Linked DNA regions of Teredinibacter purpureus. The protein of the gene in region 1 interacts with the protein of each later gene in a pairwise test. Links are inferred from orthologs where the notes say so. Each region holds a gene or a part of one and is shown on either strand. Other genes may lie near its edges.

The links.
Region 2: the proteins of rep (region 1) and dnaB interact in binary tests that used the Escherichia coli proteins (3 or more experiments, as listed by UniProt). The link is inferred for Teredinibacter purpureus from one-to-one orthologs.

The regions. Positions count from the first base shown.
Region 1 is NZ_CP060092.1:1,075,757-1,091,839, reverse strand. What follows is about bases 8,319-11,246. They hold rep (DNA helicase Rep), read left to right. Parts: upstream 8,319-8,726; coding sequence 8,727-10,766; downstream 10,767-11,246. Other genes in these bases: H5647_RS04645 (c-type cytochrome), read right to left, coding at 10,861-11,246; H5647_RS04655 (YifB family Mg chelatase-like AAA ATPase), read left to right, coding at 8,319-8,442. In the rest of the region: urtA (urea ABC transporter substrate-binding protein), read right to left, coding at 1-327; H5647_RS04700 (urease accessory protein UreH), read right to left, coding at 593-1,240; urease accessory protein UreG, read right to left, coding at 1,264-1,881; H5647_RS04690 (urease accessory protein UreF), read right to left, coding at 1,920-2,588; urease accessory protein UreE, read right to left, coding at 2,588-3,037; ureC (urease subunit alpha), read right to left, coding at 3,092-4,795; H5647_RS04675 (urease subunit beta), read right to left, coding at 4,828-5,133; ureA (urease subunit gamma), read right to left, coding at 5,144-5,446; H5647_RS04665 (urease accessory protein UreD), read right to left, coding at 5,483-6,451; H5647_RS04660 (accessory factor UbiK family protein), read left to right, coding at 6,580-6,834; more of H5647_RS04655, read left to right, coding at 6,916-8,318; more of H5647_RS04645, read right to left, coding at 11,247-11,268; H5647_RS04635 (TonB-dependent receptor), read left to right, coding at 11,911-14,919; H5647_RS04630 (tryptophan halogenase family protein), read left to right, coding at 15,004-16,083. UniProt on the Escherichia coli protein: Rep helicase is a single-stranded (ss)DNA-dependent ATPase involved in DNA replication; it can initiate unwinding at a nick in the DNA. It binds to ssDNA and acts in a progressive fashion along the DNA in the 3' to 5' direction.
Region 2 is NZ_CP060092.1:106,736-122,684, reverse strand. Bases 725-3,518 are described here. They hold dnaB (replicative DNA helicase), read left to right. Parts: upstream 725-1,343; coding sequence 1,344-2,693; downstream 2,694-3,518. Other genes in these bases: panC (pantoate--beta-alanine ligase), read left to right, coding at 2,712-3,518; rplI (50S ribosomal protein L9), read left to right, coding at 725-1,145. Also shown: H5647_RS00435 (YybS family protein), read left to right, coding at 1-664; more of rplI, read left to right, coding at 696-724; more of panC, read left to right, coding at 3,519-3,572; panD (aspartate 1-decarboxylase), read left to right, coding at 3,593-3,973; acs (acetate--CoA ligase), read left to right, coding at 4,352-6,289; H5647_RS00405 (FKBP-type peptidyl-prolyl cis-trans isomerase), read left to right, coding at 6,676-7,140; nucleotide 5'-monophosphate nucleosidase PpnN, read left to right, coding at 7,246-8,625; DNA endonuclease SmrA, read left to right, coding at 8,636-9,211; H5647_RS00390 (MAPEG family protein), read left to right, coding at 9,241-9,645; H5647_RS00385 (GNAT family N-acyltransferase), read right to left, coding at 9,678-11,390; H5647_RS00380 (DUF924 family protein), read left to right, coding at 11,530-12,150; H5647_RS00375 (hypothetical protein), read right to left, coding at 12,154-13,245; phosphoserine phosphatase SerB, read left to right, coding at 13,411-14,622; H5647_RS00365 (eCIS core domain-containing protein), read left to right, coding at 14,849-15,949. UniProt on the Escherichia coli protein: The main replicative DNA helicase, it participates in initiation and elongation during chromosome replication. Travels ahead of the DNA replisome, separating dsDNA into templates for DNA synthesis.

The DNA.
Region 1 (16,083 bases):
CGATACCGATGTCCAACATCCAAAAATTACATCTACTTTTTCTTTTTCTAGTAGCTCTTTTGTTTTCTCTGCAAACAGTGGCCAATTTGACGCTGGATCCACAACAACCGCTTCTAGCTTTTTACCTAGTAAACCGCCTTTAGCGTTTTGTGCTTCTATCATCATTAAAACAGTATCTTTTAACGTGGTTTCACTAATAGCCATGGTGCCCGAAAGCGAATGCAAGACACCCACTTTAATTGTGTCTGCTGCCTGCGCGGTATATGCGCTTAACGTTAATGCAGCGGCCCCCAAGGCCATACCGGTTTTTTTCATGAACTTATTCATCTGTGTCTCCTCCGCAGAGTTCTTGTTGTAGGTTTAACTCTTACCCTTTATGCGAAGGGACTGAATGCAGAAATAACGCCAACTTAATTAAACGCGCCAAAACAAGCTGGACGAGGAGTTCAACCTATTGAATTATAAGGATATTATTTCACGGACAATTCTACGCACTGATTAACACGTCAAGCAGGCGCGCAAACCGGCACCAAATGGATGCAGTTTTTTTAGAGGCCAGAAAGGTTTACACCATAATGGTGCGTGTGATGTGCTAGGTAGGAAAGAAAACGAGGTACAGACCCAAAAACAAGGAAAATGCCGCCACGAATCCCTGAAAAAGTGCATGCAGTGGCCAGTCGCAACGCACGGCTATGCGCATTGAATGTGCAAATACGCCGCTTAGAGCGGTCATGGCCATGGCCACGCCTGCACTAAAAAATAACACGTATATAATGCCCATTGCTGGCTGTGCCAACTCGGCTAATGGTAGTAACGCTAATAACGGTGCTGAGCCGGCAGTACCATGAAGTAACCCTACAAAGGGCGCACCTAACGTGCTTAGCGGTTTATTTTTTTCTTTTTTCTCGCCAAAAAATAATCGGCGAAAGGCAAATAATCCAATCAAGATTAACGCGTAAGCCACAGCGCGTTCTGCAAACTCACTTAAGTTAACGGGTATCGCACTACCCGCTAGCAAGACCAGTAACGAAACCAGTAGCAGCGCGAAGCCGTGCCCAAGTGACCAATGCAAACCAAACCGAAAGGTTGCTAAACGTGAGCGCGGCGCAGTGGAGCATGAGCGTTGGTTTTCACTCGAGGTTAGGCCGCCCACCGCCGCAACATGATCCGGGTCGAACGCGTGTACAACGCCGAGCGCGAGCCCCATCATAAGGAAACTTGTAAGTGCGGTGGTATCCATAAGCCTGTCCTGTCAATACCTTACTAAGGGTTTAACATGCCTTGTTGTTCGATAAAGGCAATAATGGTGCTAAGGCCGGTATTGTCTTTAAGGTTCGAAAATACAAACGGTTTTTCGCCACGCATTTTTTTCGCGTCGCGGTCCATTACGCTAAGGTCTGCGCCAACCATTGGAGCAAGGTCTATTTTATTGATAATCAGTAGATCCGATTTTGTAATACCGGGCCCTCCTTTTCGTGGGATTTTGTCGCCCGCAGAAACGTCTATAACATACAGCGTAAGGTCGGATAGCTCTGGGCTAAATGTGGCCGCTAAATTATCACCACCACTTTCAATTAGTATCACATCTAATGCAGGAAACTTTTCCTGCAATTCGGCAACAGCCGATAAATTCATTGACGCATCTTCTCGAATAGCGGTATGCGGGCAACCACCCGTTTCGACCCCCATAATACGTTCCTGTTCTAAGACGTTATGACGCAACAGAAATTCGGCATCTTCACGGGTGTAGATATCGTTGGTAATTACCGCGAGGTCGTAACGATTTTTTAGTTCGGCGCACAGGGCTTTAACAAGGGCAGTTTTTCCGGACCCTACTGGGCCGCCAATACCGAGTCTTAATGCAGGTTTTTTAAGTGTCATAAATACTACTTCTAATGTTTTGGTTAACGTAAAGCACTTTACGATCTAAATAATCGCGAATACTGCCGTTCGTGTCGAGAAGACGCAATGGCTAATGCCGGTAGCCCCACACCCAGCTCTTCGTCACTAAGGTGTTTGGCTTTTTCACACACTGATGGAATGGGTTCCATCAGTGTCATTAACAGTTGTTGTGCATGGGTTTGCCCCAGCGGTACAGATTTGGTGGCTGCCGCAATTTGATTTTCTAACCAACTCCACATAAACCCTTGTGCTAAATCATCGAGTTCAATTTTCCACTGCACGCCGGCCAAAGCAAACTGTGTTACGAAGCTACTTGGGCTTTCTAGCGGTGTTTGTGCGGCCGTTATATTCAGCGAGCACAATAAACGCTTAAGTGCCTTGCCCAGTTGTTCGTCTTCCAAGAGTAGCTCATGGGTTTCTCGGTTTGCGCGTATAAAATTGTTCCAGCGATTCACCTCACTAATGTCGTTACGTTGCCACGCGTTGTATAGCCGCCGTAATATTGGCAAATCTAATTGCCCCACACTGTAGGCAAGAATGCCCGCTATCCAATTGGGTAAGGCCTCTGTTTCGGTTAGCCACTCGGCATCCACCGCGTATTCTTGACCTTGAGAATAGGCGTAAGCCCCTACCGGTAACGATGGGCTCACTAAATGCAGCAGATGTAATAAGGTATGTTTGCTCATCAATGATCGTGATGATGATGGCCACCACTTCCGTGGTAGGCGCCGTTTTCGGGATGGAAGGGTTTGTGGGCATGACTAACCGATAACCCCAAACCGCGCACCATATCGTCTAATACGTGATCGTGTAGAAAGCGCAAAAAACCTTCGCCAATCTGTAACGGCACATGCCTATTGCCCAAGTGGTAGGCGGCACGTGTGAGCAATAATACGTTCTGACTTACCACTTCACTAACGGATTCCTGCGCGGCAATAACACGTACCACTTCTCCACTTTTACACTGTAGGAATTCTCCGTGCTCAAGTACATGACCCCGCTCAAGAAACCAACCTAAATCGATGCCTTGCGCGGTTTTAACTTTATGGCGGCTTTTTTTGCGCTCCTCGTATGTCACCACTACCTCTAAGTCATTCGCTTCGAGGTCTTTTTTTATTTCGTATGCTTCTAACATTTAACCGTTAATACTCTTTAGAGTGAATGTGGGTGAGGAATACCGGGGCAATACTTAAAACAAAAAGTATCGTTGCGCTAAGGGTAATTCTTCTGCAGGCTCGCAGGTTAATAACTGTCCATCGGCACGCACTTCGTAGGTTTCTGGGTCTACTTCCATTTCGGGCTGATAGGCGTTATGCACCATATCTTTTTTCTGAATGCTGCGGCAGGCTTTCACCGCCACTAAGCGACGCTCTAATTCATAACTCGCGGCAATTCCCGCCTCTATCGCGGCTTGGCTAACAAAGCTAACCGATGTACCGATGCAGGCTTTGCCATAGGCACCAAACATAGGGCGATAATGCACAGGCTGCGGTGTTGGGATAGACGCATTGGGGTCTCCCATTGGAGCCGCCGCTATCGCACCACCTTTAATAATCATGGACGGCTTTACACCAAAAAATGCAGGTTTCCATAACACTAAGTCGGCGAGTTTTCCTACTTCTATCGAACCCACTTCGTGCGCAATGCCATGAGCCAGCGCGGGGTTAATGGTGTATTTTGCAATGTAACGTTTTGCTCGAAAATTATCGCTATTGGCGCTATCTTCGGGCAAGGCACCGCGCTGCACTTTCATTTTGTGGGCAGTTTGCCATGTACGGCAAATCACTTCACCAACGCGGCCCATTGCTTGCGAATCGGAGGCGATCATAGAAAATGCTCCAAGGTCGTGCAGAATATCTTCCGCGGCAATGGTTTCTTTTCGAATACGAGAATCTGCAAAGGCAACGTCTTCTGGAATGTTGGGGTCTAGGTGATGGCACACCATCAACATATCCAAATGTTCGTCTACGGTGTTAATGGTGTAAGGGCGCGTTGGGTTGGTGGACGATGGCAAAACGTTATCGGAGCCACACGCTTTGATAATGTCTGGCGCATGCCCGCCACCTGCACCTTCGGTGTGGTAGGTGTGAATGGTACGGCCCTTGAACGCCGCCAAGGTGTCTTCAACAAAACCGGATTCGTTTAAGGTGTCGGTATGAATTGCTACTTGTACATCGTAGTTTTCAGCAACGGTTAAACAGTTATCGATGGAGGCCGGTGTGGTGCCCCAATCTTCGTGGAGCTTTAAACCTAACGCACCCGCTTCGATTTGTTCGTTTAACGCGGTTGGTAAGCTTGCGTTACCCTTGCCTAAAAACCCGAGGTTCATCGAGAACGATTCTGCCGCTTCGAGCATTTTTTGCATGTGCCACGGGCCAGGCGTACAGGTGGTAGCGTTTGTGCCGGTCGCGGGGCCCGTGCCACCCCCTATCATGGTAGTGGTGCCACTCATTAACGCTTCTTCTATTTGCTGTGGGCAAATAAAGTGAATATGCGAATCGATGGCTCCGGCCGTTAATATTTGCCCTTCTCCGGCAATAATTTCTGTACCGGGGCCAATTTCAATTGTCACGTTAGGTTGAATATCGGGGTTGCCGGCTTTGCCAATGGTCACAATGCGGCCATTTTTTAACGCGACGTCGGCTTTAACAATACCCCAATGGTCGAGAATTAGCGCATTGGTAATAACAGTATCGGGTGTATCCGCACAGGAGGCTTGGCTCTGCCCCATTCCGTCGCGAATAACTTTACCGCCGCCAAATTTTACTTCTTCACCGTAGTGAGTAAAATCTTTTTCGACTTCAATCCACAGGGCGGTGTCACCTAATCTTACTCGGTCACCTACGGTAGGGCCGAACATATCCGCGTAGGCTTTGCGATCTATTTTACTCATTGTATTCTCCTAGTACCGGTTAATAGGCCCTGTTAAAGGCTGCCCATTACGTCGCCGCGGAAACCAAATATTTTTTTGTCGCCGGCTATTTCAACTAATTCTATTTCGCGATGTTGCCCCGGTTCGAAACGCACAGCCGTGCCTGCTGCAATGTTAAGACGAAAACCTTTTGTTGGTTCACGATCAAAATGAAGCGCCGGGTTGGTTTCGTAAAAGTGGTAGTGAGACCCAACTTGAATAGGACGGTCTCCGGTATTAGCAATGGTAATGTTAAGCGTTTTACGGCCAACATTAAGGGCTATTTCGCCTGGTTGAATATTATATTCGCCGGGTATCATGAGGGGATCCTTATACAATGGGCTCGTGAACAGTGACAAGTTTTGTGCCATCGGGAAACGTCGCTTCTACTTGCACGTCGTGAATCATTTCGGGAATACCGTCCATGACATCTTCACGGCTTAGCAGGGTTCGGCCATAACTCATAAGCTCTGCTACGCTCTTTCCCTCGCGCGCACCTTCCATTATCTCGGCAGAGATAAACGCGATAGATTCTGGGTAGTTTAATTTTAAACCTTTGGCTTTTCGTCTTTCCGCTACCAGTGCTGCCGTAAATATAAGTAGTTTATCTTTATCTCGTGGACTGAGTTCCATTGTGGATCTCCCTTAAAGTTGTGCTAATGTCAGAATTTAAGTATTCCAAATACGCGGTATTACGGCGTCTTGCTGGTTAAACAGCGGCCGTAGTTGCTGCCAAATATATTCGAATCCTTTTCGGCAAAAGGCCACATCGTCGCCTAGATAACGCGCAATAAAGAACGCGTTTTTCTGAGTGATACCCCAGTGTTCTTTTTCAGCAGGGCGCATGAGTTCAAGCGATTCATACAATTGATCGATAACGTTTCGGTCCACCTCAACCGTCATGATGAAGGTGCCGAGTGTATTTTTATTTTGCAATCCCCATACCGATAGCTGAAGTTCGCCGCCTGCCTGAATAGTGTTGCGCTCAATAAATTGTGGAATACCCGCTTGCCATACTTCTAGAGATTGTCTGCACTCACCGGTCGCGAACGTTTCACCGCTAGCGATTCGCCCTAGTCGCACAATATCCCATCCGGCGTAGCGGGCATCGGGCTCTAAATCGATACGCGTTTTTAAGCGCCCATTTGCACTGTCGAACACAATGGTTTCTTGCGGTAACCATTCTAAACACGCACCACTAGCAACCTTAAACTGGATGGTTTGGCACTGTTGTTGTGCGGCGCCTTTTGCACCGTATATTTTACCCGCGGAGGGCGTCGTTAATAGCGCGTGTGTGTTGGGCTCTAGCGTTGCGGAAATTTTTAGCTCATCACCAATCACCATGCCACCCGGCGGGTGCAGTATATAAAGATGGCAACAACCATTAGTTTCGGGATAGAACGGTCGCTGCACACGCAGCGGGCCATAATGACGAGACCCCGTTAATACCGTTTTAGTGGGGCGCGCGCTTAACGTTAACTCAAGTGTTGCAACCCACACTCTTGTGGTAGACGGTTGTTTGTCGTTCAGCGGAGAAGGTTCTTCAGCAGTGACTGAACTGGCGGAGCTAGACGTCATAACGGTTTTATAGAACCCGAGTATTAAGAGAAGACGTGAACTTAACGCAGACGAAGCCATGGAACAAGCCTGAACCTATACTCTTAGACAAAACGGTCATAAAATACCCACCATTTTGACGGTTTAAATGCGTTACACTGCTTCACTATCTTTCTTTATTAAACCATTATTGCGACGACTAAACCCTCATGATCGATCAACTTGCTAAACAGCTCTTCAACGACATTAACCACAAGTTCTCTAGCCTATCGGGCAATACTGATACCGACGCCTCAGCGTCTCAGCTGCGCGTCATCATTGAATCGGCACTGAAAAAACTTAACTTAGTCACACGTGAAGAATTCGATACACAACAAGCGGTGTTGTTACGGACACGAGAAAAACTTGATGCACTGGAGAAAACGCTCGCGCAATTCGAAAAAGAGCACGCATCTAAGGGCTAATCACTTACAGCCAGATGTGCCCTTGCTTTATAGAATGACGACAAATAACCATAATCGCCATTTGCACGCACAGGGAAAATTATGTCTCTCGCCGTCGTCTACACTCGCGCCCAGCTCGGTATTGAAGCTCCACTCGTTACCGTCGAAACTCATCTTTCAAACGGTTTACCCGGCTTTACAATTGTGGGCTTACCCGAAACGGCTGTAAAAGAAAGTAAAGACCGCGTGCGCAGTGCACTACTTAATAGCCACTTTGAATTTCCGCAACGGCGCATTACGGTTAACCTTGCACCCGCCGATTTACCCAAAGAGGGAGGCCGCTACGACCTTGCTATTGCGCTTGGCATACTGGCCGCGTCGGAACAAATCCCAAAAGACGAATTACACCACTATGAGTTCATGGGGGAGCTGGCACTTTCCGGCGATCTACGCCGCATTCGTGGCGCCATTCCTTCTGCCATTGCCTGCGGGGTTTCGCAGCGCACCATCATTGCGCCTACGGCTAACAGCGACGAGATAGCATTGTGCGAATCCACCACGCTACTCACCGCACCAAACTTACTCAGCGTGTGCGCGCATTTACACAAGCGTCACCTTTTAACGGCACCAACAGCACCCCCTCCCGTCACCGTGCAATACCCTTTTGATATGTCAGAAATAAAAGGGCAAGCGCACGCACGGCGAGCACTTGAAATTGCCGCGAGCGGTGGTCACAACCTATTATTGTTTGGCCCGCCCGGCACAGGGAAATCCATGCTAGCGTCGCGGCTGCCCACTATCATGCCGCCGCTAGAGCAACGCGAGGCGCTGCAAATTGCAGCCGTTAAATCTGTCGCCAGCCGAACCGTAAATGAAGGTTGGCGCACTCGTCCATTCCGCTCGCCCCACCATACCTCCTCTGCCATTGCATTGGTGGGCGGTGGCAGTAACCCTCGCCCTGGCGAGATTTCGCTTGCGCATCATGGGGTGCTTTTTCTTGATGAACTACCCGAATTTCCTCGCGCGGTATTAGAAGTGCTGCGCGAACCCTTGGAAAGCGGTCATATTTGTATTTCGCGCGCAAATGCCCAAGTAGAATACCCTGCAAAATTCCAGCTTATTGCCGCAATGAACCCATGCCCGTGTGGTTTTGTGGGCGACAGAACCGATCGGTGCCGCTGTACTCCGTCTCAGATTGCACGTTACCGCGATAAGATTTCTGGCCCACTGTTAGACCGCATAGACCTGCACATTGCCGTTGGCTCTATTCCCATTGCCGACCTCCAAAAAAAGCCCGACGGCGAAACCAGCCAAGCGATACGCACGCGAGTAATTCAAACACGCGCGGTTCAACTGGCGAGGCAAGGCTGCCCCAACGCAGAATTAAGAGGTAAAGCCCTTAGCCGACATTGTGCGTTAGCAGAACCCGAGCAGCAATTGCTCGCCGCAGCGCTATCACGGTTACAGCTCTCCGCACGCTCGTACGACCGTATTATTAAAGTCGCTCGCACACTGGCCGACATGGCCGGTTGCGAACAGATTGCCACCGTGCATATTTCTGAAGCATTGGGTTACCGCAATCTAGACCGTGCTACCGATCAGCGCATCACGTCTACCGCACCCGCGTAAATTCGGAGGGATATAACAGTGACTTTTTACTCGAGACGATACCGACACCCGAACCACCCCCCCCCTCTTTTTTACAGGAAGGCTTTCAACAGCTTGCCGAAACAGGTATCGGAAACTGCGGTATTGCATGATTTTCATGCCTCAATATTTTACCAACCTCAGTTCAGTCATAAAACTGATGCCTACCAAGCGCAAGGTTATACACTCTAAATAGGCGTCTCTCTAAAGATAAACCGTTTTCTTCTAGACCCAACGCTTATACACGCTAGAATAGCCGACCATTCATGGCTACCGAGGTTAGCGTGGCAAACAAACTTAACCCGCGTCAACATATCGCCGTACACTATATCGACGGCCCATGCCTTGTACTGGCTGGCGCAGGTAGCGGTAAGACCAGCGTTATCACCCGCAAAATTGCCTATCTCATACAGCAATGCGATATGCCCGCGCGCCATATTGCCGCCGTTACATTTACCAATAAAGCCGCTCGCGAGATGAAAGAGCGTGTGAGTAAATTGGTGAATGGCGCCGCTGCACGGGGCTTAACCGTTTCTACGTTTCACAACCTTGGCTTGAATATTATCCGCCGAGAGCTAAAACATCTTGGTTATAAATCGGGCTTTACCATTTTTGATGCTGAAGATGCCGGCTCGTTACTGAAAGAAATTATGCTGAAGGACGGTGATATGGATACCGACCTCGTGCAAAGCGTACAGAACCAAATATCGAACTGGAAAAGCGGCCTAGTTGAGCCACAGCAGGCGTTGGAACACGCGCAAAGCTCCGGAGAACAAACTTGGGCGCTGATATACGAACGCTATAACAAAGCACTACGCGCTTATAATGCCGTTGATTTCGACGATTTGATCCGCCTTCCCTCACAACTCTTTGCCACCAATGCCGAGGCGCTCGGCCGCTGGCAGCAACGTATCCGCTACCTGTTGGTGGACGAATACCAAGATACCAATTCCAGCCAATACCAACTCGTTAAACAGCTAATCGGTGACCGTGGAGCGCTCACCGTGGTAGGCGATGACGATCAGTCTATTTACGCATGGCGCGGCGCACGCCCCGAAAACCTCAGTTTATTGAAAGAAGACTTCCCCACATTGGAAGTTATCAAGCTTGAGCAAAACTACCGTTCAACCGCACGTATATTAAAAGTTGCTAACGAACTGATTGCCCACAACCCCCACGACTTCGACAAAACGTTGTGGAGTGATCTGGGTATGGGCGAACCACTGCGCCTATTACGTTGTTCAACAGAAGACGCCGAATCTGAGCGGGTAGCAACGGAGATTATTACGCAGCGGTTGCGTCGGCAATGTAAGTTCCGTGACTTCGCCGTGCTCTATCGTGGCAATCATCAGTCGCGACTGCTTGAGCTTAAATTGCAGCATCACCAAATTCCGTACAACATTAGCGGCGGCACCAGTTTTTTTGCGCGCGCCGAGATTAAGGATGTGATGGGCTACCTACGCCTGCTGGTAAACCCAACCGACGACAATGCCTTTTTACGTATTATCAATACCCCTCGTCGGCATATTGGCACCGGTACACTTGAGGCCCTCGCACATTATGCGACCGATCGTGAAGTCAGTTTACTGGCCGCTTGCGACGAGGTGGGCCTACAAACCGTACTCCCCAAAAAAGGCTTAGAGCGACTGCGCGAATTTTCGCTCTGGCTCAGCCGTGTACGCGATAACTGCCACAATAATGAGCCCGTTGCTGCTATACGGGAGATGGTAGAAGACATCGACTATGAAGGCTGGCTATACCAAAACACCAGCTCACCTACCGTAGCCGAGAAACGTATGGATAACGTATGGACACTTATCGACTCCATTCGCAATTCGCTCGAAAAACACGAAGACGAAACGGCTTCTAACGAAGAGCGTGTTAACCAAGCGGTGTCTCGGCTAATGCTCCAAGATTTACTCGATCGCCAAGAGGAAGAAGATGTAACCGATCGCGTGCAATTAATGACACTTCACGCCTCCAAAGGCTTGGAGTTTCCACACGTATACCTGATAGGAATGGAAGAAGAGTTGCTTCCCCACCGTAACAGCATTGAAGAAAACAATATCGAGGAAGAACGCCGCCTTACCTATGTCGGCATTACCCGTGCACAAAAAACACTCACTATGTCGCTGGCCGCAACCCGTAAGCAATTTGGCGAAAAAGTCGATACGTTGGCCAGCCGCTTTTTAGCCGAGCTACCCGACGAAGATATTGAACGAGAAGGCTTTGCGCCCGTATCAAAAGAACAACTCGAGAAGAAAGGTGCAGAAACTTTCTCGTCTATCAAAAAACTGTTCGACTAAACCTCACGGCACATACCGCTATTCGCCGCAATTTACAGGCAAAAAAAACCCGCGCCACTTAGAGCGGCGCGGGTTTAGATACACACGTTAACACTTACTTAGATTTTTCTACCATGTAGTCTACAGTCGCTTTTAACTCGTCATCTGAACAGTCAAAGCACAAGCCTTTTGCGGGCATACCGTTGAAACCTTTGATCGCGCTGGCGTACAACACGTCCATACCTTTACCAATACGTGGCGCCCAAGCAGCAACATCGCCAAGTTTTGGTGCACCAGCAGCGCCGGTTGCATGACAAGCTACACACTTTTTATAAATATCTTCACCCGAACGGGCCGTACCTTCTGCGACAACCGGTTTAACGGTTGCCGCGCAATCGTCGCCTGCCATACAGATATCGCCTACAGGCTTAATGCGCTCAGCCACACCCGAATCGGCCGCCCAAACACTCGCCGTTAATAACACCAAACCAAAAACGGCCATTTTTATCATTTTCATATTGATCACCTTGAATAATTACGCTCAAAAGCCCCGAAAAATTTGTGGACGGAATTATAGCGGTTAAACTGCAAAATAGGCAGAGGTAAAACGATCACGGACATAGACGAATTCACACAGTAACGGTATTATGCGCAGCCTATCTGCACCCGTAGCTCAGCTGGATAGAGTAGGTGGCTTCGAACCACTTGGTCGGGAGTTCGAATCTCTCCGGGTGCGCCATATAATAGAACCTCGCCAAATGGCGGGGTTTTTTTATGTCCAAATTTTGACATCTAAACCTCGCAAAACGTCACCTGCCACTCAACGCGCCTTGAGAGGCCAGCACAACCACGACTAATCTCCAACATTTTGCATCTGTGGTAACGCTAAAAGCCGCTCAGTATTTATAGCATAGCCAACACACCTCTGGAGGCAATTAGGCCTTTCATCCCATTTATCGTACAAATAACGTTCAACCCTAAAATAAACCGTTATTTAGCCTCAAAAAGTGCACTATTTCCCACTTTTCTCGATTGTAAATGTAACCGGTTTCACTTAGTGTGCACATTGGCCCGAATTGGACCAATCCATAAAAAGAATGGTCGTTGTCTTATCGCCTTAGACCATCTTAAACGCTATCAATCAATCTACAGGAGTCGTACACCCATGAAAAAATTTGGGAGCTTTCGCCGAAATTTACTCGCAGCACACATCGCTGCAATCACCTTCGCTAGCTGCAGTTCAATCGCACTAGCGCAAGATGGGCTTGAAGAAGAAGTTATTGTTACCGGTGTTCGTGGTGCACAGGAACGCGCAATTGATTTAAAACGCAACGCGACTAATATCGTCGATGCCGTTTCCGCCGAAGACATTGGTCGTCTGCCAGACGTTACTATTGCCGATTCATTGCAACGTATTACCGGTGTTCAAATAGAACGTAGAGGCGGCCAAGGTGGCGTTGTCTCTGTTCGTGGTATGAAAGAAGTACTGGGTACCTTAAACGGTGAATATTTCTTACTTCCAGCCAGTGTTACCTCTAACGGATTAGACTTTACCGATGTGCCTTCTAGCATGGTATCCGGTTTAAACGTGAGTAAATCTCAGGCCGCTAGTACGCTTGAAGGCGGTATTGGTGGCAATATTAACCTGGTAACCGGCCGCGCACTCGACCGCGATGAAGGCCTTACCGGTTCCGCTCGCATTCAGCTTGGCCAAGGTTCCGTTACAAAGGAGACCGATCCAGAGCTAAGCGCTTTATTGAGCTGGAACCACGACGATAAGCTCGCCACATCGTTAGCGGTTTCTTATGGTGATTCCACCTTGTTAAACAACCAAGGTCGGTTGCGTACCGACCGTGTAGCCGAAAGCTGGGGTTGTACTGGTGCTGCAGGCGATGAGTGTTACGACCTCGACGGCAATGGTGATACCTCCGGTGATTTTATTAACCCGATGAATTGGCAGAGCCCAGAATTCTCTTCCAACCAAATCGAGCGTGAACGCTTAGGTTTGATGTATAACTTTAACCTCGCCATTAGCGATGCCTTTACGTTAAATGCCGACGTTTTCTACGTTGACATGGATGAAAAATCGGCTGGCAACTTCCTATACTTGGGCAACCAAATTGGCGGCCGTGCAGGCTTCCATGAATACGTTGCGGTTACAGGCGAGCCTGCCATTGTAAACCCTGGCGATGGTAGCTTGGGCGGACAGCCATTTTACGCCACCGACATGAATATGATGGTGTCCGGTTTTGTTGCTGGTGTTAAGGGTATTTACCGCGAGACAAGTGCAACGAACAATAATGTTGAACTTGCATATGATAACGACGGCATGTTCACCGGTAGTGTTCGCTGGGTTTCTGGTCACGCCTCTTCTACCTCTAACGATCTGACTCTTTCTCAAATCACTACGCCAAAAGACGTGGCTCGTAGTGAAGGCGCCACTCCGGTCAATATTAACCCCGGTGCCATTGATGATGGTCTTGTATACCCTATGAGCGTTACCTTGCGCGAAGACAATGTACTGTTGGCGCTTGACCAAGGTATTGTAGACAAGATGGGCGCACAAGAAGCTTGGTACATACATTCAGGTTGGGTTGAAGGCGAATATTCATCGGCCAAATTTGACGTACTGCGTGCAGACGGCCAATTTGAATTCGAAGAAGACGGCATAACCTCTATTGATGTTGGCTTACGTTTCTCTACACGTAACATCAAGCACAACAATGTTTCCTTCTTCTCCCCTTCAGGCATTATGAATGCAGACGGCGAAGAATTGCTCAACAAATACCACGAAGTTGGCTACGCCGTTGGCCAAGCCGGCACCACAGGTACAGCGCAAGGCTTAACCTACGATCCACTGCCTGTTATTCAACTCGAAGATTCGGCTCTGGATGGCTACATTACTAACGTAACGAGTTTTGGTGATGTACTACAAGGCTTTAATGGTTCTGTGCCAATGGTTGATGCAGGCGCTATTGATGACCCCCTCTCATTCTTAGATAACTTATACGGCCCAGGTCAAGCAATTGCCAACCCCGATCGCTCGTATAACGTTGTAGAAGATAAAACCTCTGCGTTTGCGCAAGCCAATTTTGCCAAAGATCTTACCGATACCATTTCGCTTACCGGTAATGCAGGCGTTCGTTACGTACGTACAGACTTAACCGTTACCCAAAACATTACGGATGCTAATAGCTTAAATCCGTTAATTTTGGCTGGTGTTGACCCCAACCACACCACCTATGTTGATCTAGGCGATCAGATCACCGATATCACTTACAATCACTTTTTGCCTAGCGTGAATTTGGCCTTCAATTTTACTGAAGAGTTTAAATTGCGACTCGCCTATGATGAACGTATCTCGCTTCAAGATCTCAACAACTTGGGCGACGGTTCTATCACCTATTATTCCTCAGAAGAAGGCGCTGAAACCTTCCAGCGTGTAAGCTCTCGCCAGAACAACGGCAATCCTTACCTTCGCCCATGGCAAGCCACTACGCAGAATATCGCGTTCGAATGGTACCCAAGTGATACCACTGTTGTTGCGCTCGGTTATTTCAACATCGATATCAACAGCTTTACACACGACGCCGTTGAGCATAACCCAAGCCTTACCGATAGTGACGGCGTTGTACGTCGTGGTGCAGAAGAGCGCACTATATCCAATGGCGAAGGTGGCAACGTAGCCGGTTGGGAATTCTCCTACCAGCAGAGTTTCGAAAACTTGCCAAGCTTGCTAGCCAATACTGGTGTTACGTTTAACTACACCTATTCGCCAAGCGAAAGCCCTGACGAAAAAACCCTGCCTAATGGCGATATCGCGCCGTTTAACAACACTGCCGAAAACCAGTCAAACTTAGTATTGTGGTATCAAGACGACGCTCTCGAATTTCGAATTGCGGCTAACTACTTGAGCGAGCAATACGAAGCAGACACATCGGGTTGGATGTGGGCGCCAGCAAACGACGCAGACGGCATGCCTCAGTACTTAAATTCAACCGTATTTGTTGATTTGAGCGGTAGCTACACGTTAAACGATTCGCTGCAATTCACGCTAGCCGTTAACAACTTGACTGAAGAAGACAACATTTCGTATACGCAATGGTCAGACTACATTCACGACTACGACTTGTTTGAACGTCGCATCACCCTAGGCGCGAACTTCTCGTTCTAAGCCGTTTAACCCTAGCGTAGAGCTTGCTCTGCGCTAGGGTATTCCCCCTATTCCAAGCACACAATACTGAGAAAGAGGCCCTCTGTGTCAGACAACCGCATTCAAAAAATTGTAATAGTTGGTGGTGGAACCGCTGGCTGGATGGCGGCCTGTACGCTGGCAAATAGATTCAGCAACAAGAATCTGAACATAACCTTAGTAGAGTCTCCCAGCATTAACACTGTCGGTGTCGGTGAGGCCACCGTTCCGTATATAAAAGAATTTCTGCAAGACCTCAAAATAGATGAAGTTGATTTTATAAAACAGACCAATGCTACCTATAAATTGGCCATTGAGTTCGACGGCTGGCATTCAGAAGGCCAATCGTTTATGCACCCTTTTGCCGGGTACGGAGCACGAATAGCCCGTATTCCTTTCCATCATTATTGGATAAAACTAAAAGCCACCCATAAGGCTGGCGCACTGGATAACTATTGCCTAGCATCACAAATGGCCTACGCGAAAAAATTTGCGTTACCCAAACCTCATCAAGATATTGAGCTTTCCACATTCAATTATGCGTTTCATTTTGACGCGCGCTTATTTGCTCTATATTTAGAAAAAGTCGCTGTAGGGCTGGGCGTTAACGTACTGCGGTCCACCGTCACGTCAGTAAATCAAAACCCCCATAATGGCTTTATAGAAAGCCTAAAACTGGACACGGGTGAAACACTCGACGCAGACTTATTTATTGATTGCTCAGGGTTTAGTGGTCTACTGATTGAAAAAACGCTGCACACCGGATACCTCGATTGGAGCCACTGGCTGCCGTGTAACCGCGCTATTGCCATGCCTTGCGCAACAACACAATTACCCCCCTCTAGCACGCGAGCATTAGCCTGCGAAGCCGGATGGCAGTGGCGCATTCCATTGCAAAACCGTGTGGGTAATGGGTATGTCTATAGTAGCCAGCATTTAGAAGACGAGCATGCGGCACAACACCTATTAACAAACCTGGAAGGCAAACCGCTCGCCGACCCCCTGTTCATTCAATTCACAACAGGCATGCGCGCAAAAACGTGGAATAAAAATGTATTGTCACTCGGCTTGGCAAGCGGGTTTCTCGAACCCCTAGAATCCACCAGTATTTATTTAATTCAGTCGACAATTGAAGCCTTTATTAAC
Region 2 (15,949 bases), 960 kb from region 1 along the record:
ATTTGCGGTATATCTCAGTGTTGGCGCCATTTTGGTTGCTTATGTTGTGGCAACGGTGTTGCGCTATACCGCGTCTTGGCCCGCAGCACTAAGCGCAATGGTTGCGTTTAGTTTTCTAGTATCGATTTTGGCTTCGGTCACAGTGAGCAACCCCTCTGAAGGTTTATTGGGTTTGTATCAGTCGGTGTTAGATTCGCAGCCAAAGGAAACGCGCGAGCAGTGGGTGACCGTTGTGCGCGAGTTAGATGGCCAGCTTATCGTGGGTGGTATAGCGTTTTCGTTTGCTGTTTACGCATTGTTTGGTGTTTTAATCGCCCGCTGGTGGCAAGCCTTACTGTTTAACCCTGGTGGTTTGCGGGAAGAGTTTCATCAGCTGCGTTTGAATATACATCTCGCTGCGGCTTGTTGTATTGGCTTTTGCTACTGCGAATGGCAGGGTGATAGCTACTTGTACTGGCAGTTGCTAATAGTATTGCCCTTGTTGATGGCCGGCTTGGCGTTATGTCACTGGTTTGTAGCAAGGTTGAAATGGAGTGTTGGCGCGTTAGTTGGGCTGTATTTTAGTTTGGTGTTATTTCCGCCAATACTCTTGCTCGCGCTGCTGCTTGGCTTTTCAGATGTTTGGCTTGATTACAGAAAGCGATTTAATTTGATGCAGCAATAGTGTTGCTGCAGAAACTTTAGAGGAAAGCGAGATGGATGTTATTCTGCTCGAAAAAGTAGGTAAGTTAGGTACCGTAGGCGACAAAGTTACCGTTAAAGCCGGTTTTGGTCGTAACTATTTGGTTCCTCAGGGTAAAGCGATTTCTGCTTCTGCTAGGAACGTTGCTGATTTCGAAGCACGTCGTGCAGAGTTGGAAGCTGCTGCTGCCGACCGTAGAACAAGTGCTGAAGGTCGTGCGAAGCTTCTCGAAGAAAAAGGCGAGTTTAGTATCGTTGCGAAAGCAGGTGATGAAGGTAAATTGTTTGGCTCTATCGGTGCGCGCGATATTGCTGAAGTGATTACTGCTGCTGGCGTAAAAGTCTCTAAGTCTGAGGTTAAGTTGCCTCAGGGTACTTTGCGTGAAATAGGTGAGTTCGACGTTGATGTTCAGTTGCACGTTGATTTAACTCACACTATTAAGCTGGTTGTTTCGGCAGAGTAATGCTTTAACTGGCTGGTGATACAGCCGGTAAGACGCTACAGTACAGGCGTAGTTCGAGGCTGGTTTTTCCGGTGCTCGTCTACGCCTTTTTGCGTTTGCGCGCAGTTAATTAAGAGTATTTAAGTTAAATTTTCGATTATGCCTGAATTAGAAACCCAACAGTTGTCTGATCGTGGACGCTCCGCTAGTAGTGGTGCCATGCCAGAGGGTGGGCCCCTGCCACACTCAATGGAGGCTGAACAGTCCGTTTTGGGCGGGCTAATGCAGGATATGAGTAACTTTGACGCGGTTGCTGAAAATTTAGCTGAAACGGATTTTTTCAAATCCAGCCATCGCAATATTTACCGTGCAATGGTTTTGTTGATCGATAAAGATCAGCCTATTGATGTTATTACCCTTTCTGAATTTCTCTCCCAAACGGATGAACTCGAAGCTTCTGGTGGTTTCGACTATCTGACAGATCTCGCCACAAATGTGCCGAGCAGCGCCAATGTGGTGGCTTACGCGCGAATCGTGCGTGAACGAGCGACATTGCGTCAGTTGATCGCGGCGGCAACCGAAATTAGCCGGGCGAGTTACAACCCTGCTGGCCTCGCTTCCGATGACCTTCTTCAGCTAGCCGAGCGAAAAGTATTACAGATTGCAGAAGAGCGCCCGAAAGAAGGGGGCTTTGAAGATGTTAATTCGTTGCTGAAAAAAACAGCCGCTAAAATTGATGAATTATTTAATTCCGACTCAGATATTACCGGCCTTTCTACAGGATTGACGGAACTCGACGAGCGAACGTCGGGCTGGCAGAGCGGTGAGCTTATCATTCTTGCCGCTCGCCCCTCTATGGGGAAAACCGCTTTAGCCCTCAATTTTGTTGAAGCGGCGTTGTTTACGCAAGAACGCCCAGTATTGGTCTTTAGCTTAGAGATGCCTGCGGACTCCTTAGTGATGCGTATGCTTTCGTCTGTTGGTCGTATTGATCAAGGCGCGTTACGCAATGGCAATTTAAGTGATGAAGATTTGCCTAAGCTCGAAGCTGCATTTCGTAAAATGAAAGATAAAAAGCTGTTTATCGACGATACGGCAGGCCTCTCCCCCAACGAGGTGCGGGCACGTACACGTCGTATCGCGCGTGAGCATGGTAACCCTGCCATGATCATGGTCGATTATCTTCAGCTCATGCAGATCAGTGGGTTTACAGAAGGGCGAACGCAGGAGATTTCAGAGATTTCCCGTTCGATGAAGGCGCTAGCGAAGGAGTATGAATGTCCTGTTATTGCGCTTTCTCAGTTGAACCGAGGCGTGGAGCAACGCCCGAATAAGCGCCCAATGAACTCTGATTTACGTGAATCCGGTGCTATCGAGCAGGATGCGGACGTCATTTTATTTATCTACCGCGATGAGTATTACAACGAAGAAAGTAATGATAAGGGAATGGCAGAGCTGATCGTGGGTAAGCAGCGAAACGGCGAAGTGGGTACAAGTAGAGCAGCGTTCGTTGGGAAGTACACTCGTTTTGATAACCTCGCGCCAGAATATTTTTCCCAGCACGACTAGTTAGGTATAACGGCTTTCATGCAAATTTTTCATCATATCAATAGTATTCGATCAGCGTTAGAAGCGGCTCGTATCGACAACAAAACGGTTGCTTTTGTCCCTACGATGGGAAATCTACATGCCGCGCATTTAGCGTTGGTGAAGCAAGCACAATCGCTTTGCGATGTCGTAGTCGTAAGCATATTCGTGAATCGCCTCCAGTTTGGTCTAAATGAGGATTGGGATAAATACCCTAGAACGTTAGAAGAGGACAGCCATAAGTTACGGGGCATTGGCTGCGACTTTTTGTTTTGTCCGGATGAGCATGAAATATACCCCAACGGAATGGATGAGCAGACACGTGTGATCGTGCCGTCTATGGCTAATGTACTTTGTGGTGCGAGTAGACCGGGGCACTTCGAAGGCGTAACGACCGTGGTGACCAAGTTGTTCAATATAGTTCAGCCCGATACAGCGATATTTGGTATTAAGGATTACCAGCAGTTAGCTATAATACGACGCATGGCAGAAGACCTGTGTATTCCCGTAAAAATAATTGCGGGCGATATTATTCGCGAAGCTGATGGCTTGGCAATGAGTTCTAGAAATGGGTTTATATCGGCGCAAGAGCGCCCACATGCGAACCAGCTGAATCGGTCGCTTCAGTGGGTATTACAGAAAGTAGTGGAAGGTGAGCGAGATTTTCTTCGCTTGGAACATGAAGCAAAAGAACAAATTAATGTGGCCGGATTTAAGCCTGACTATTTTACTATCTGTAATAGTAAAACGTTGGAGCCTGCTGCAGATGATGATTTAAATATCACCATATTGGGCGCAATGTACACACAACGCGCAAGACTTATCGATAACATGTCCATAGAGTTGGACTGTATTAAATAGAAAAAAGTAGAGGCAATTTTATGCAAATTACGCTGTTAAAAGGTAAGTTGCACATGGCCTGTGTGACCCAGGCTGAACTCTGGTACGACGGTTCTTGTGCAATTGATGCAGATTTAGTGGCGCTCGCGGGCTTGCGTGAATTTGAGCGTATCGATATTTACAATGTGGATAATGGCGAACGTTTTTCGACCTATGTCATTTTGGCTGAATCGGGCTCTAAAACAATATCTATGAACGGTGCTGCGGCTCGTAGAGTTCAAGTTGGTGATCGTATTATTATTGCGGCGTACGGCCAAATGAGTGAAGGCGAAGCCGAAAATTTTAAACCGCGCCTCGTTTACCTAAAGCAAGACAATTCCGTGGATCGCACTAGCAACACAATTGCGGTACAGGTCGAATAGCCTGCAGCGTTAAGTGTTTAATTGGGTGGCGCTTGGCTTGTTGCGGGTGGTGTTCGAATAGATCTCTAGCGTCATAGCGCTGGTTGGGTTTTCCTTGGTCATGATTGTGATAGCCGCAGTGTAAAGCAGCGGCATTCTCCATTGCTGTTTTATGCGCTTTATTTTTATCCTATAGCAATGCCTGCGGGCTACGTTAAATTTTTTTGTCCCATCTCAACCAAAGTCGAATTCCTCTCTGGGCCCGCTGTCTGCTAATGTGGAAACACGTTATCATTCATCCGTTTGATGCTCTGTGGCGACCTATCGTCAGAGCGTCGCCTCAATAATAATACTAATTTGAAGTCTGCTGTGAAGCAACTTTACCTATGGAGTCGAGACATGTCAGACAACAATCTGTACCCCGTTCCTGAAGCCTTCGCTGCTTCTGCACATATCAATAAAGAAAAATATGATGAAATGTATGCGCAGTCGATAAACGACCCGGCCGAGTTTTGGGCGCAACAAGCAGAAGATTTTTTAAAGTGGGATAAAAAGTGGTCCAGTGTTCGTGAATTTGATTTTCGTAAGGGTGAAGCAACATGGTTTAGAGATGGCAAATTAAATGTCAGTACTAACTGTGTTGACCGACATTTAGCCACGCGTGCCGATCAGGTCGCGATTATTTGGGAAGGGGATGATCCTACCGTAGATTTAAAAATCACTTACAAAGAGCTTCACGAAAAAGTTTCTAAACTCGGTAATGTTTTGAAAGCTCGTGGCGTGAAGAAGGGCGATCGTGTTTGTATCTATCTGCCCATGATTCCTGAAGCAGCCTACGCAATGTTGGCCTGCGCAAGAATCGGTGCTGTTCATTCTATTGTTTTTGGTGGTTTTTCACCCGAGGCATTAAAAGACCGTATTCAAGATTCTGACTGTAAGGTTGTTATTACGTCAGACGAGGGCTTGCGGGGTGGCCGAGCAGTGCCATTAAAGGCCAATGCAGACAAAGCCGTAAGCCAGTGCCCTAATGTCAGTACGTTGCTGGTTGTTAAACGTACTGGTGGCGAGGTGGCTTGGAACCCAGTGCGTGACGTATGGTACCACGAGCAAATGGCTGAAGTGGGTGCTGATTGCCCTCCCGAACCTATGGATTCAGAAGATCCGTTGTTTATTCTTTATACCTCAGGCTCTACAGGCAAGCCAAAAGGGGTTTTACATACAACGGGCGGTTACTTGCTACAAGCGGCAATGACCCATAAATATGTCTTTGATTATCAGGAAGGCGAGGTCTATTGGTGTACCGCAGATGTGGGATGGGTAACAGGGCATTCCTATATCGTATACGGCCCTCTGACCAATGGCGCAACAACCTTAATGTTTGAAGGTGTACCTACTTACCCAACGGCTGCGCGTTGCTGGGAAGTGTGCGATAAGCACAACGTTGCGAGCTTTTACACAGCGCCTACCGCGATCAGGGCCTTGATGGGCCAAGGCGATGATTTTGTAAAGAGCACTTCACGGCAATCGCTACGCATCTTAGGCACAGTGGGCGAGCCCATTAACCCAGAAGCTTGGGAGTGGTACTACAACGTGATTGGTGACGGTCGTTGCCCCATCATGGATACGTGGTGGCAAACCGAAACTGGCGCGCACATGCTAACGCCTCTTCCAGGTGCAACGGCACTTAAGCCAGGCTCGGCCACGTTGCCGTTCTTTGGGGTTGAACCTGTATTATTGGATTCAGACGGAAAAGAAATTGATGGCGTTGGTGCCGGTAGTTTGGCGATTAAAGCGTCTTGGCCTAGCCAAATTCGATCGATTTACGGCGATCATGATCGAATGATTCAAACCTACTTCACGACTTTTCCTGGCTACTATTTTACCGGCGACGGAGCACGTCGCGACGCAGACGGTTACTACTGGATTACCGGCCGCGTTGACGATGTTATTAACGTTTCGGGTCACCGAATGGGTACCGCTGAAGTTGAAGGTGCGTTAGCCCTACATGACAAAGTGGCTGAAGCGGCTGTCGTTGGCTTTCCACATAGTATCAAAGGGCAGGGTATTTATGCCTACGTGACGTTGATGACAGGGGAGAAGCCTAGCGATGCGCTGAAGAAAGAGCTCGTGGCCATGTGTGTCAAAGAAATTGGCCCTATTGCTAAGCCAGACGAAATCCAGTGGGCGCCAGGCTTACCGAAAACACGATCGGGTAAGATCATGCGCCGTATATTACGTAAAATAGCCGCAAACGAAGTGGATGAATTGGGTGATACCTCAACATTGGCCGATCCGAGTGTTGTGGATGATCTGATCGAAAATCGCTTAACAAAATAGTTAAGCTTAAACCCATTGCGATAGCCTCGCGCTTACCCGCCAACTGCTAAAGCGGTTGGCGGGGCTTTCTTTAATCCCGTTCACTGACTGTTGTCCCGCACAAAACTGAGTGCTTGGACGATCACGCTACCCACGGCAATAGTCGTTGGGGCCAAACAATTCCTTACCTTATATTCCTTATGTCCTCTTTCTCGATAGGCGGTCTACTGGTGTCCCTACGAACTCGCCGTTTGGGTCCTGTTTGGCTGTGTCTTCCACCGTCCGACCTGTTTAGAGCGTATGTTTGTTTCGGCAAATGGTCAGCGGTGCCGTACTAATTTTACGTCGCCTGCGTTAAACTCCCGATCTAATTGAACGACGCGCTGCCTGCGCCATAGGAGACTCTCTTGAAAATTGAAAACGACTGTGTGGTATCTATCCATTACACCCTTACTGACGAGCAAGGAGAGGTGCTGGATTCCTCTATTGATGCGGAACCGCTGAAGTATTTAGCGGGTGCAGGCAATATTATTCCTGGCCTTGAAAATGCGCTTGTCGGTTGCGTGGTGGGCGACAAGAAAAGCGTTACCGTACCGCCTGCGGATGGCTATGGCGAATACATCGACGAGCTAGTGCAAACACTGCCGCGTGAATCTTTTGCTGGTATCGAGAAAATCGAAGTGGGTATGGAGTTTCAGGCTCAGACCGAAGCCGGTGGAGAACAATTTGTTGTGGTAAAAGAAGTCACTGAGGAAGGTATTTCCATCGACGGAAACCACGAACTCGCCGGAATGGTATTGAACTTTGATGTAACGGTTGAAGAGGTTCGCGAAGCAACTGCTGAAGAACTCGATCATGGTCACGTACATTAACCGCGACGGATAATTTTGTCGTTGGTGTTGCCGTCATCTTGAAGTTTCAAGTTGGCGGTAATATTCTCAGCGTATGAATCCGAACCGAGTACTAAAGGAAATAGCGTGAGTACTGTCTTTATCGATAAAAAAATTTCAGCGCTTGTATCGCCTGATATTACCCTCAATGTACTTTCTCAAGAGGAAGTTGCCCGCCTAGCAAAACGTAGTAACGCAGACGTCTACGAAACATTTCGTCGTTGTTCGCTTGCCGCACTTAATACCGGGGCCGAAACCGATAATACTCAGCAGGTCCTCGATGCTTTTTCTGACTTCTCTATCGATGTCATTCAGCAAGAGCGTGGTATCAAAATCAAATTGGAAAACGCCCCGGCCAATGCCTTTGTTGATGGCGAAATTATTCAAGGTATCAAAGAGCATCTATTTTCTGCTCTGCGCGACATTATCTACATCAACAATGAATTACTGGAAAATAGCGACGCTGATTTTTCTACATCGGAAGGTATTACAAACGGTGTGTTCCATATTCTACGTAACGCAGGGTTATTGAGAACGGATATATCACCGAGTATTGTGGTGTGTTGGGGAGGGCATTCTATTGGCGAAATAGAATATGATTACGCTAAAGAAGTGGGATATCAGCTTGGCTTGCGTAAAATGGATATTTGTACGGGGTGTGGCCCAGGGGCAATGAAAGGTCCTATGAAGGGTGCAACTTTTGGGCATGCAAAGCAGCGGGTAGGTGGGCGATACATAGGGATAACTGAGCCAGGTATTATTGCAGCCGAATCCCCCAACCCAATCGTAAACGAGTTGGTGATAATGCCCGATATCGAAAAACGCTTGGAAGCTTTCGTACGCAGCGGGCATGGTATTGTCGTCTTTCCTGGCGGTGCAGGCACCGCCGAAGAGATTCTGTATATACTTGGTATTCTTTTGCACCCCTCGAATAAAGAGCTTCCTTTTCCCCTAATTTTTACAGGGCCGAAAAGTTCCGGTGAATATTTTCGACAGATTGATGATTTCATTGGTGGTGCGTTAGGTGTAGAAGCACAATCGCTCTACGAAATTGTGCTTGCTGATCCGGCCGAGGTGGCCAGAAAAATGCACAAAGGTATGGCGAATGTAAAAGATTATCGCAAGAAAACGCATGATGCTTATTACTATAACTGGGTTATTAATATCGATAAGGACTTCCAAGTACCTTTTTTGCCAAACCATGCCAACATGGCGCAGTTAAAGTTGACAAAAAATCAACCCTCCCATGAATTGGCTTCTAATTTGAGAAAGGCATTTTCTGGAATTGTCGATGGAAATGTTAAAGAGCATGGTATTCGCGCTGTCGCTGAACATGGCCCATACGAAATTCAAGGCGATGCTAATGTCATCATGCCGTTAGATCGTTTATTACGTTCATTTGTGCAGCAAGATAGAATGAAAATACCTACCGAAACCTATATACCCTGTTACCGTATAGTGCAGTAGCGAGAGCAGTATGTCTGAAGAGAATGATTTTGGCCGTTTAATTGGCGATGACGTAAAACCGCTTAAAGTAGAAAAGCGCGTAATAATAAACTCGTCAAAAGATAATGACGTTGATAAAGAAACTCGTCGTCTAGCGGCGCAAGAGGTGGCCGAAGAGAAGCAAGATCCGTTAACCGTGCCCGTCGACCTTGTCGAGCCCTTGGCGGAGCTAAGCTTTCAGCGCCCTGGCGTGCAACACGGTGTTTTTAAAAACCTTCGGTTGGGTAAGTATAAGTTAGATGCTCGGCTGGATTTGCACCGACTAACTGTCGAACAAGCTCGTAAAATTATTTTTGAATTTATACATGATTGTCTTGAGGCGGATGTGCGTTGCGCTTTGATTACGCATGGCAAAGGTGAGGGCCGCGAAATACCTGCGCTCTTGAAAAGCTGTGTCGCACACTGGTTGCCGCAGTTTGATGCGGTGTTGGCTTTTCATACAGCTCAAAAACACCACGGAAGCTATGGCGCAACTTATGTTTTACTTCGAAAAAGTGATAAGAAAAAATTGGAAAACAAAGAGCGCCATTCGAAGAAACGATTTTAAATGGCCGTTTATAACATAAGGAAGAAATCATGCTTTACCCCATGTTTGCCTATGTAGCCTTTATATTTTTATTTATTTGTTACAATTTCTACCTTCGGTTTCAGTCTGTTCGAGGCCGAAAGGTGAGTATGGGCTATTATCGATTATACGACCCCAAAAATGCCGAAATCCCAATAGCTATAATCGCAGGCGCTAAACATTTGGCGAACATGTTCGAAACACCAGTGTTATTCTATGTGGTGTCTATTTTGGCTATAGTGTTACAGCAAGAAACTACCGTAATGATTGGCCTTGCGTGGTGCTATGTGGTTTCACGAGGTGTGCATGCATTTGTTCACACCACTTACAATAATGTCTTCCATCGGCTGATAATCTTTTGGGTTAGCATATTTTTACTAATGTCCATGTGGGTTAGCTTGGCTATGTCGGTGTAGAGCGTTACTCCCCTTTATAGCAAAGGGAAAGGTTAGCTACCAATATAGCGCTTTCGTTTACTTGCCTTTAGTTTTGTTAGGTCTGCCATGCAAAGGCCATCAAGACAATCGCCAAATTCCGGATCTAAGCTGAAGACTATGGATTGAAAACCACCGGCTTCAAACAAGCCCGTGTATTGTTTAAACAGAACGGGCAATTTATGGCCTTTTTGGGCGAAAATGTTTTGCATAACCTCGAAACTTTTATCGGCTTCGTAATCACAAAATATTTTATCTAAGCGATTCATTGTTTCCGTCGATAGCAGGTATGGGTGGTTGGCCTTTGCTAAATCGTTTGGACACGCGTAATAACGGCGATAAAAATAGACCAACGTGTCCATCAGGTCTTTCGGGTAATCTGCACTCATGCTAACGGGGCCAATTAGGTAACGCACGTTTGGATTGTGTGCCAAATAAGCACCGAGACCCTGCCATAGGTAATCTAAACACGCTTTCCCCCAATATTGAGGCGCGACGAAACTGCGCCCCAGCTCTACGCCTTGCTCAAAGTACGGCATCATTTCCGGTGAAAATCGATACAGGCTACTGGTATAAAGCCCTTTTATGCCTTTCTTTTTTAACACCTGTAAACCCTCGCCTATGCGATAGGAACCGGCAATTTCCTGATTGTTGGCATTCCATAATACTAAGTGGCGATAGTCATGATCGTATTCGTCAAGATCGCGCTTTTGGCCGGTACCTTCACCCACCATACGAAAGGCGAGTTCGCGTAAGCGACCTATTTCTTTAAGAACCGAGGAGTTGTTTTTATAATTGAGAAGGTAAATTTCATTGTTGTCTCGAGTTTCCCCTATTTTCTGCGACTGATTAAGTTCCTTCATTATTTTGTTAGAAGGCTCTGCGTTGGCAATTTTTTTCTGTGTATAAAATCGGTTGCCCGTGTGCTTGCCAATTTTATATACATGGTTTTTTAGTCGCTTTACCAACGTGCGATCGAGAAGCTGTTCGGTATTGAGTTCATCAGGGGATATGAGTTCCCCAATACTAAAGCGAATTTCGGTCGAATGTTTGTTGAACATTTCATGAGCGAGTAGCGCAGTGCCGAGTGGTTTGTAGAGGGCTGATGCACCGTAAAACAGAAGTGAGTTTTTTGCTTGAATATGAACAGGCAGTAATGGTGCGCCAGATTTTCGTGCGAAGTGTAAAAAGCCAGGTCGCCAAAGAACGTCTTTCACTCCACTCGGTCGGGCGCGGGAAACTTCTCCTGCAGGAAAAACAATAATTGCTTCATCTTGATTCAGTAGTTCGATAACACGCTTATAGCTTTTGCGGGCACTACTGCCATTCATGTTGTCGAGAGGTATCAAAAGTTCATGTAAACCCTCAAAATTCATTAGCATATCATTAGCTAAAATTTTGACGTCGGTACGTACTTCACTGATTAATTTTAGTAACGCTAGGCCATCAAGTGAACCTATTGGATGGTTGGCGATAATGACGACACGTCCTTGCGGGGGAATTCGGGCCTTATCGCGCTCGTTGACAGTATAGGTAAAACAGAAAAAATCAAAGACGTTTTGTATGAAAGCAACACCTTTGCTATCGCCGTACTTTTCTAAAAAGCCATTAATTTCATTTTCATAGACAAGTTTTTGCAATAGCTTGAGGGTTGGTTTACGAATTAAAGCGGGCTTTTTAGCAAACGTGGGGAATTTGTTCGTGATGGCTTGTTCAACATTTATCATGATAGAAACCTTTCCTGGTTTGCCTGTGTGTATAACGTTATGTAAGGCCGCTTTTCGAAAAAAGCTGCACTAGCTTCCTTCGCAGGCTAAGCTTGGCAGATGACTTTAATGTGACAGTTTGCTGAATATTTGGTGTTTTATGTTAACGATTGACAGTAATAAAATTTATAATTTTTGGTTTGATAATTGTGTCGAGAATGCGGCTTCGTTAAACCGAGTTGCTAAGCGCTGGTATAGCGGCGGCCCGAGTTTTGATGCAGAGATAAGGCAAGTATTTGGCCCACTATTTGAGACGCTGCCGGTCTCGGCAAAGGTTCTGAATGTAGAGAGTAATGTATCCGTTAACGAGCTGCTTGCCGCTATCCTAGTGTTTGACCAGTTTAGTCGGAATTGTTTCCGTAGCAGTGCGCGTGCATTTGAGTATGACCCATTAGCGCTTAGCTTGCTGGATATTGTATTGGCTAGGTCACTGGATATGCCGATAGCGCCAATCGTGTGTACTTTTGTATACATGCCTTTGCAGCACGCCGAGGACATGGCGCGACAAGAGCAGGGGGTTGAGTTGTTCGATGCATTGGCGTGCAGAGCGGAGCCACCTTACAAGGATTATATAGAGGGAACTGCGGCCTACGCGCGAGAGCATAGGCAGATTATTGAAGCGTTTGGACGTTTCCCTCACCGCAACGTAGCGCTTGGCCGTGAGTCTACTGCTGAGGAGTTGGCCTATTTAGCGTCGGGCGGCAAGCGTTTTGGTCAATAGGTTCTATAGGCTGCTCAGTTGAGCCCGTTGCCGTTCTAGTAGTGATTGGAAGGGTTGCTGAAAGCCTGCTACTACCTTGCGGCCATCTAAAGCCCCTACTTCTAGAAACTGAAGGCGACGGCGAATAAGGTCGTCACTTGCTGCATGAGATTCAAGCACTAAGCCTGCGATGGGTAGATTTGCTGGCGCCAGATCTAAGTGATTAGCCGATACGAAGGCGGCTAAATCCAGCGGGATATTATTGGTAATACTTGCGAGTTCAACGATGAGCCATGCACTACACGCGGCTCGAAATAAGGCTTCGTTTTCCGTGTCGTTGGCGGCGAAGCACAATCGAATAAGGTCTCCTTCTAATTCGTAACCTGTTCCGTTGTAAAGGGCCAATACATCGCTAATTGTGTGCTGTACGGTGCTGAGTGTTTTTCTGAAGCTTTCACCATTTAACTGCTGGTTAAGAACGGCTAAATTTTTAATATGGATGATGGCATAGACTTTAGGTAGTGCGTCTAACGCTGCCAACGCTTGCTGCTGGGCGATGTCGTTTTCGCTGCTTTCACGCTCATCGTCTGCTTTCTCATCATCGCTCTTTTTGATGGGTAGATATTGAAAGGACTTACAACGATAGCAATCCCCAATAACCAAGGTTAGTAGTGTCGCAATTAGCAGGACAGCAAACCACTTGCGAGTGCGGCCAATGGTGGGTTTGTCTTCAATAGTGACAGACAGGTAGCCGGCGATACTGTCGTGCAGAACGATAGGGGCGGTATAACTTTGTGTAGCGTCGGTTAGGGAGCGTGTATCTCCAGCTTGAACGAGCAGGTTGTTTTCTACGTCGTGTAGAGTCGCTAAGCGTGTATAAGGGTTTTCCATTACGTCGCGGAGTATTACTTGAAGCCGAACAAGGTCGTGATTAAAGCTGGCATCGATTGCCTGATTCGCGGCCATGGAGGCGAGCGCGTTCCCGTAGTGCTGGCTATGAGTGCTATTTAACTGTTGCAGGCGTGGTAGGGTAATCATAATCGCGAGTGCAACTCCGCCAATAATGCCTATTAAGCAGGCAGAGAGCGGAGAAAAGCCGTTAAATTGAAGTCTCAATGCGTACCCCTCATCTTGTTATCGCATTCGTCCACCTCTTTGGCGGGGCGGGCCAGTTACCATAGAGGCAAATAGTCTTATTGGCAATTGCAGTGTCCGCAATATTTTTTCGTTGTCTTCCTTTATAATGCCGGCCGATCTAGTTAGTAGGACAAGGGCTCCGTTGTGCGTGAACTAATACTTATTAATATCTCCGGCGATGATAAACCGGGGGTTACCTCAGAAGTTACCGCTATTTTGGCGGAAAACAATGGCAATGTGCTGGATATTGGTCAAGCGGTTATCCACGATCAGCTTTCATTAGGAATGTTGGTTGAAGTACCGGATGGAAGCGATTCTTCCCCTGTCGTAAAGAATATTCTTTATCGAATGCATGACATTGGTATGCAAGTACGCTTTCAACCGATACCAGAGGGCAGCTATGCCGAATGGATTAGTCATCAAGGTAAAGAGCGGCATATTGTGACGTTGCTCGCGCGACAGATAACCGCTAGCCAAATTGCAGCGCTCACGCGCGTGGTCGCCGAGCATAACTTGAATATTGATAATATCAGCCGGTTATCGGGCCGAGTGCCATTAGACGAAAGCGATAAAGATTCTATCGCGTGCGTGGAATTTTCGGCGCGTGGCGTGGCCGGTAATATCGGGCAGCTTCGAGCAGATTTTGCAGAGCTAGCGTCTGAGCTTGATGTGGATATCGCGTTTCAGGAAGACAATATGTTCCGCCGTACACGTCGGCTGGTATGTTTTGATATGGACTCAACGCTGATTGAGGCGGAGGTCATCGATGAGCTAGCCAAGGCGGCCGGTGTCGGCGAGCAAGTTGCAGCGATAACCGAGGCCGCAATGCGCGGAGAGATCGATTTTAACGAGAGCTTTAAGCAACGCATGTCGTTATTAAAAGGGCTTGATGAGTCTGTTTTGGCTGGCATTGCCGAAAGCCTGCCGGTAACCGAAGGTGCTGAGCGGCTAATTTCAACCTTAAGTAAGCTAGGCTACAAAACGGCTATCTTATCGGGCGGATTCAATTATTTTGGTCGGTATTTGCAGGGCAAGTTGGGCATAGACTATGTCTATGCTAATGATCTAGAGATTGTCGACGGTAAAGTAACCGGTGAAGTGAACGGTGAGATTGTTAATGGTGCGCGTAAAGCTGCGTTGTTAACCGAGCTTGCCGAGCAAGAAGGCATTTCGTTGAAGCAAGTTGTCGCGGTGGGTGACGGTGCGAATGACTTGCCTATGCTTAGTATTGCGGGCTTAGGTATCGCGTTTCGTGCGAAACCGTTGGTTAGAGCGGAGGCAAAGCAAGCTATCTCGACCTTGGGTTTGGACGCGATTCTGTACTTAATGGGTTTTCGCGACCGCGAAATAGACTAAATTTGCGACTATTTGCCGCTGAGAGTGTTGGTTTTTCCGTAGTGCAGGAGTGTGTTGTTGAGCGTAACGCATGGAAAACCTTTAGCACTAAATTTCGTAATTTGGTTATGGTGTTTTAAGTGGTTTGAAAAGTTTGTTATGTTAAGGGAGTAGCGCACGTTTTAGGCGCCTCCAGCGTCCGCTCTTAAAGACCAGAGGCGAAACAAACAATAACAGGGAGCTAAACTTGAATTCATACGCGAGTCGATCACGCACAGTTGGGATGTTACCGAATGCTCTTTTTAAAAAGCGTAGCGAAAGCGATACCGTTTTTCAGGCTACGGATCATTACTCCCCGCCATTGTCGCATCGAACGCCTCAAACCTTAGTTCAAACACATCTTCAAACAAAGCCAACGGCACAGTTGCACGCTGACAATGGTTATCGTTCTGCCTCTCAGCATACACCACAGAACAACGCCAATCCTACAGGATTACCAGACACGCTTAAATCGGGTTTAGAGCGCCTTTCGGGTTATTCCATGCAGGATGTTAAGGTGCATTATAATTCCAGCAAGCCTGCACAGCTCCAAGCGCACGCCTATGCGCAAGGCTCTCATATTCATCTCGCTTCCGGCCAAGAAAAGCATTTACCGCATGAGGCATGGCATGTGGTACAGCAGAAGCAGGGGCGGGTAAGGGCGACTACGCAATTGAAAGGGCAAATGAATGTGAATGATGATTCCCGTTTAGAAAGAGAAGCGGATGTTATGGGCGAGCGAGCGGCTCACTATCGCGGGGCGCAAGCAATGGCGCACAGCAGCAGTCAATTTAATGTAGGCCATGACCGTTCGAATAACGGCGAGGCGGCAGTACAATTAAAGGTTAAAAAGTATGCGGCGGGGCGCTGGTATTCCACTTTCGACCCGTATAAAGAACATTCAACGAAAGCTAAAGCTACTGCTTATGACAAGCTGCTAAGAACCGCTGGGCGCTCAGAACTTTCGGCGCGGGTGCCAACGCTTTACACTTATACTCATACCAAACCGCATTGTAAAATAAGCAGTATTCCGCAGGGGCCTCATACCGTTGCTCATCGAGTGACCCTTTCCACGTTAACAAGTATTACAACGATGGCGGAGGTACAGGCAATTTTTGATGAGCAAGTTGTGAATGCGGATGAAGTGAACGATTTCTTGAACCACGACGAGCTGCCGCCTTCTGGAGCCTTCAACGTCCAGATACAAAAACGGTTAGATCGTTTTCTCGATGATTACGAGACCATCCACGATAACCTTATGCTAGAGCTGTCTAAGGCGTCCGGGGATCTCGTCTTAGCGAAACACTTG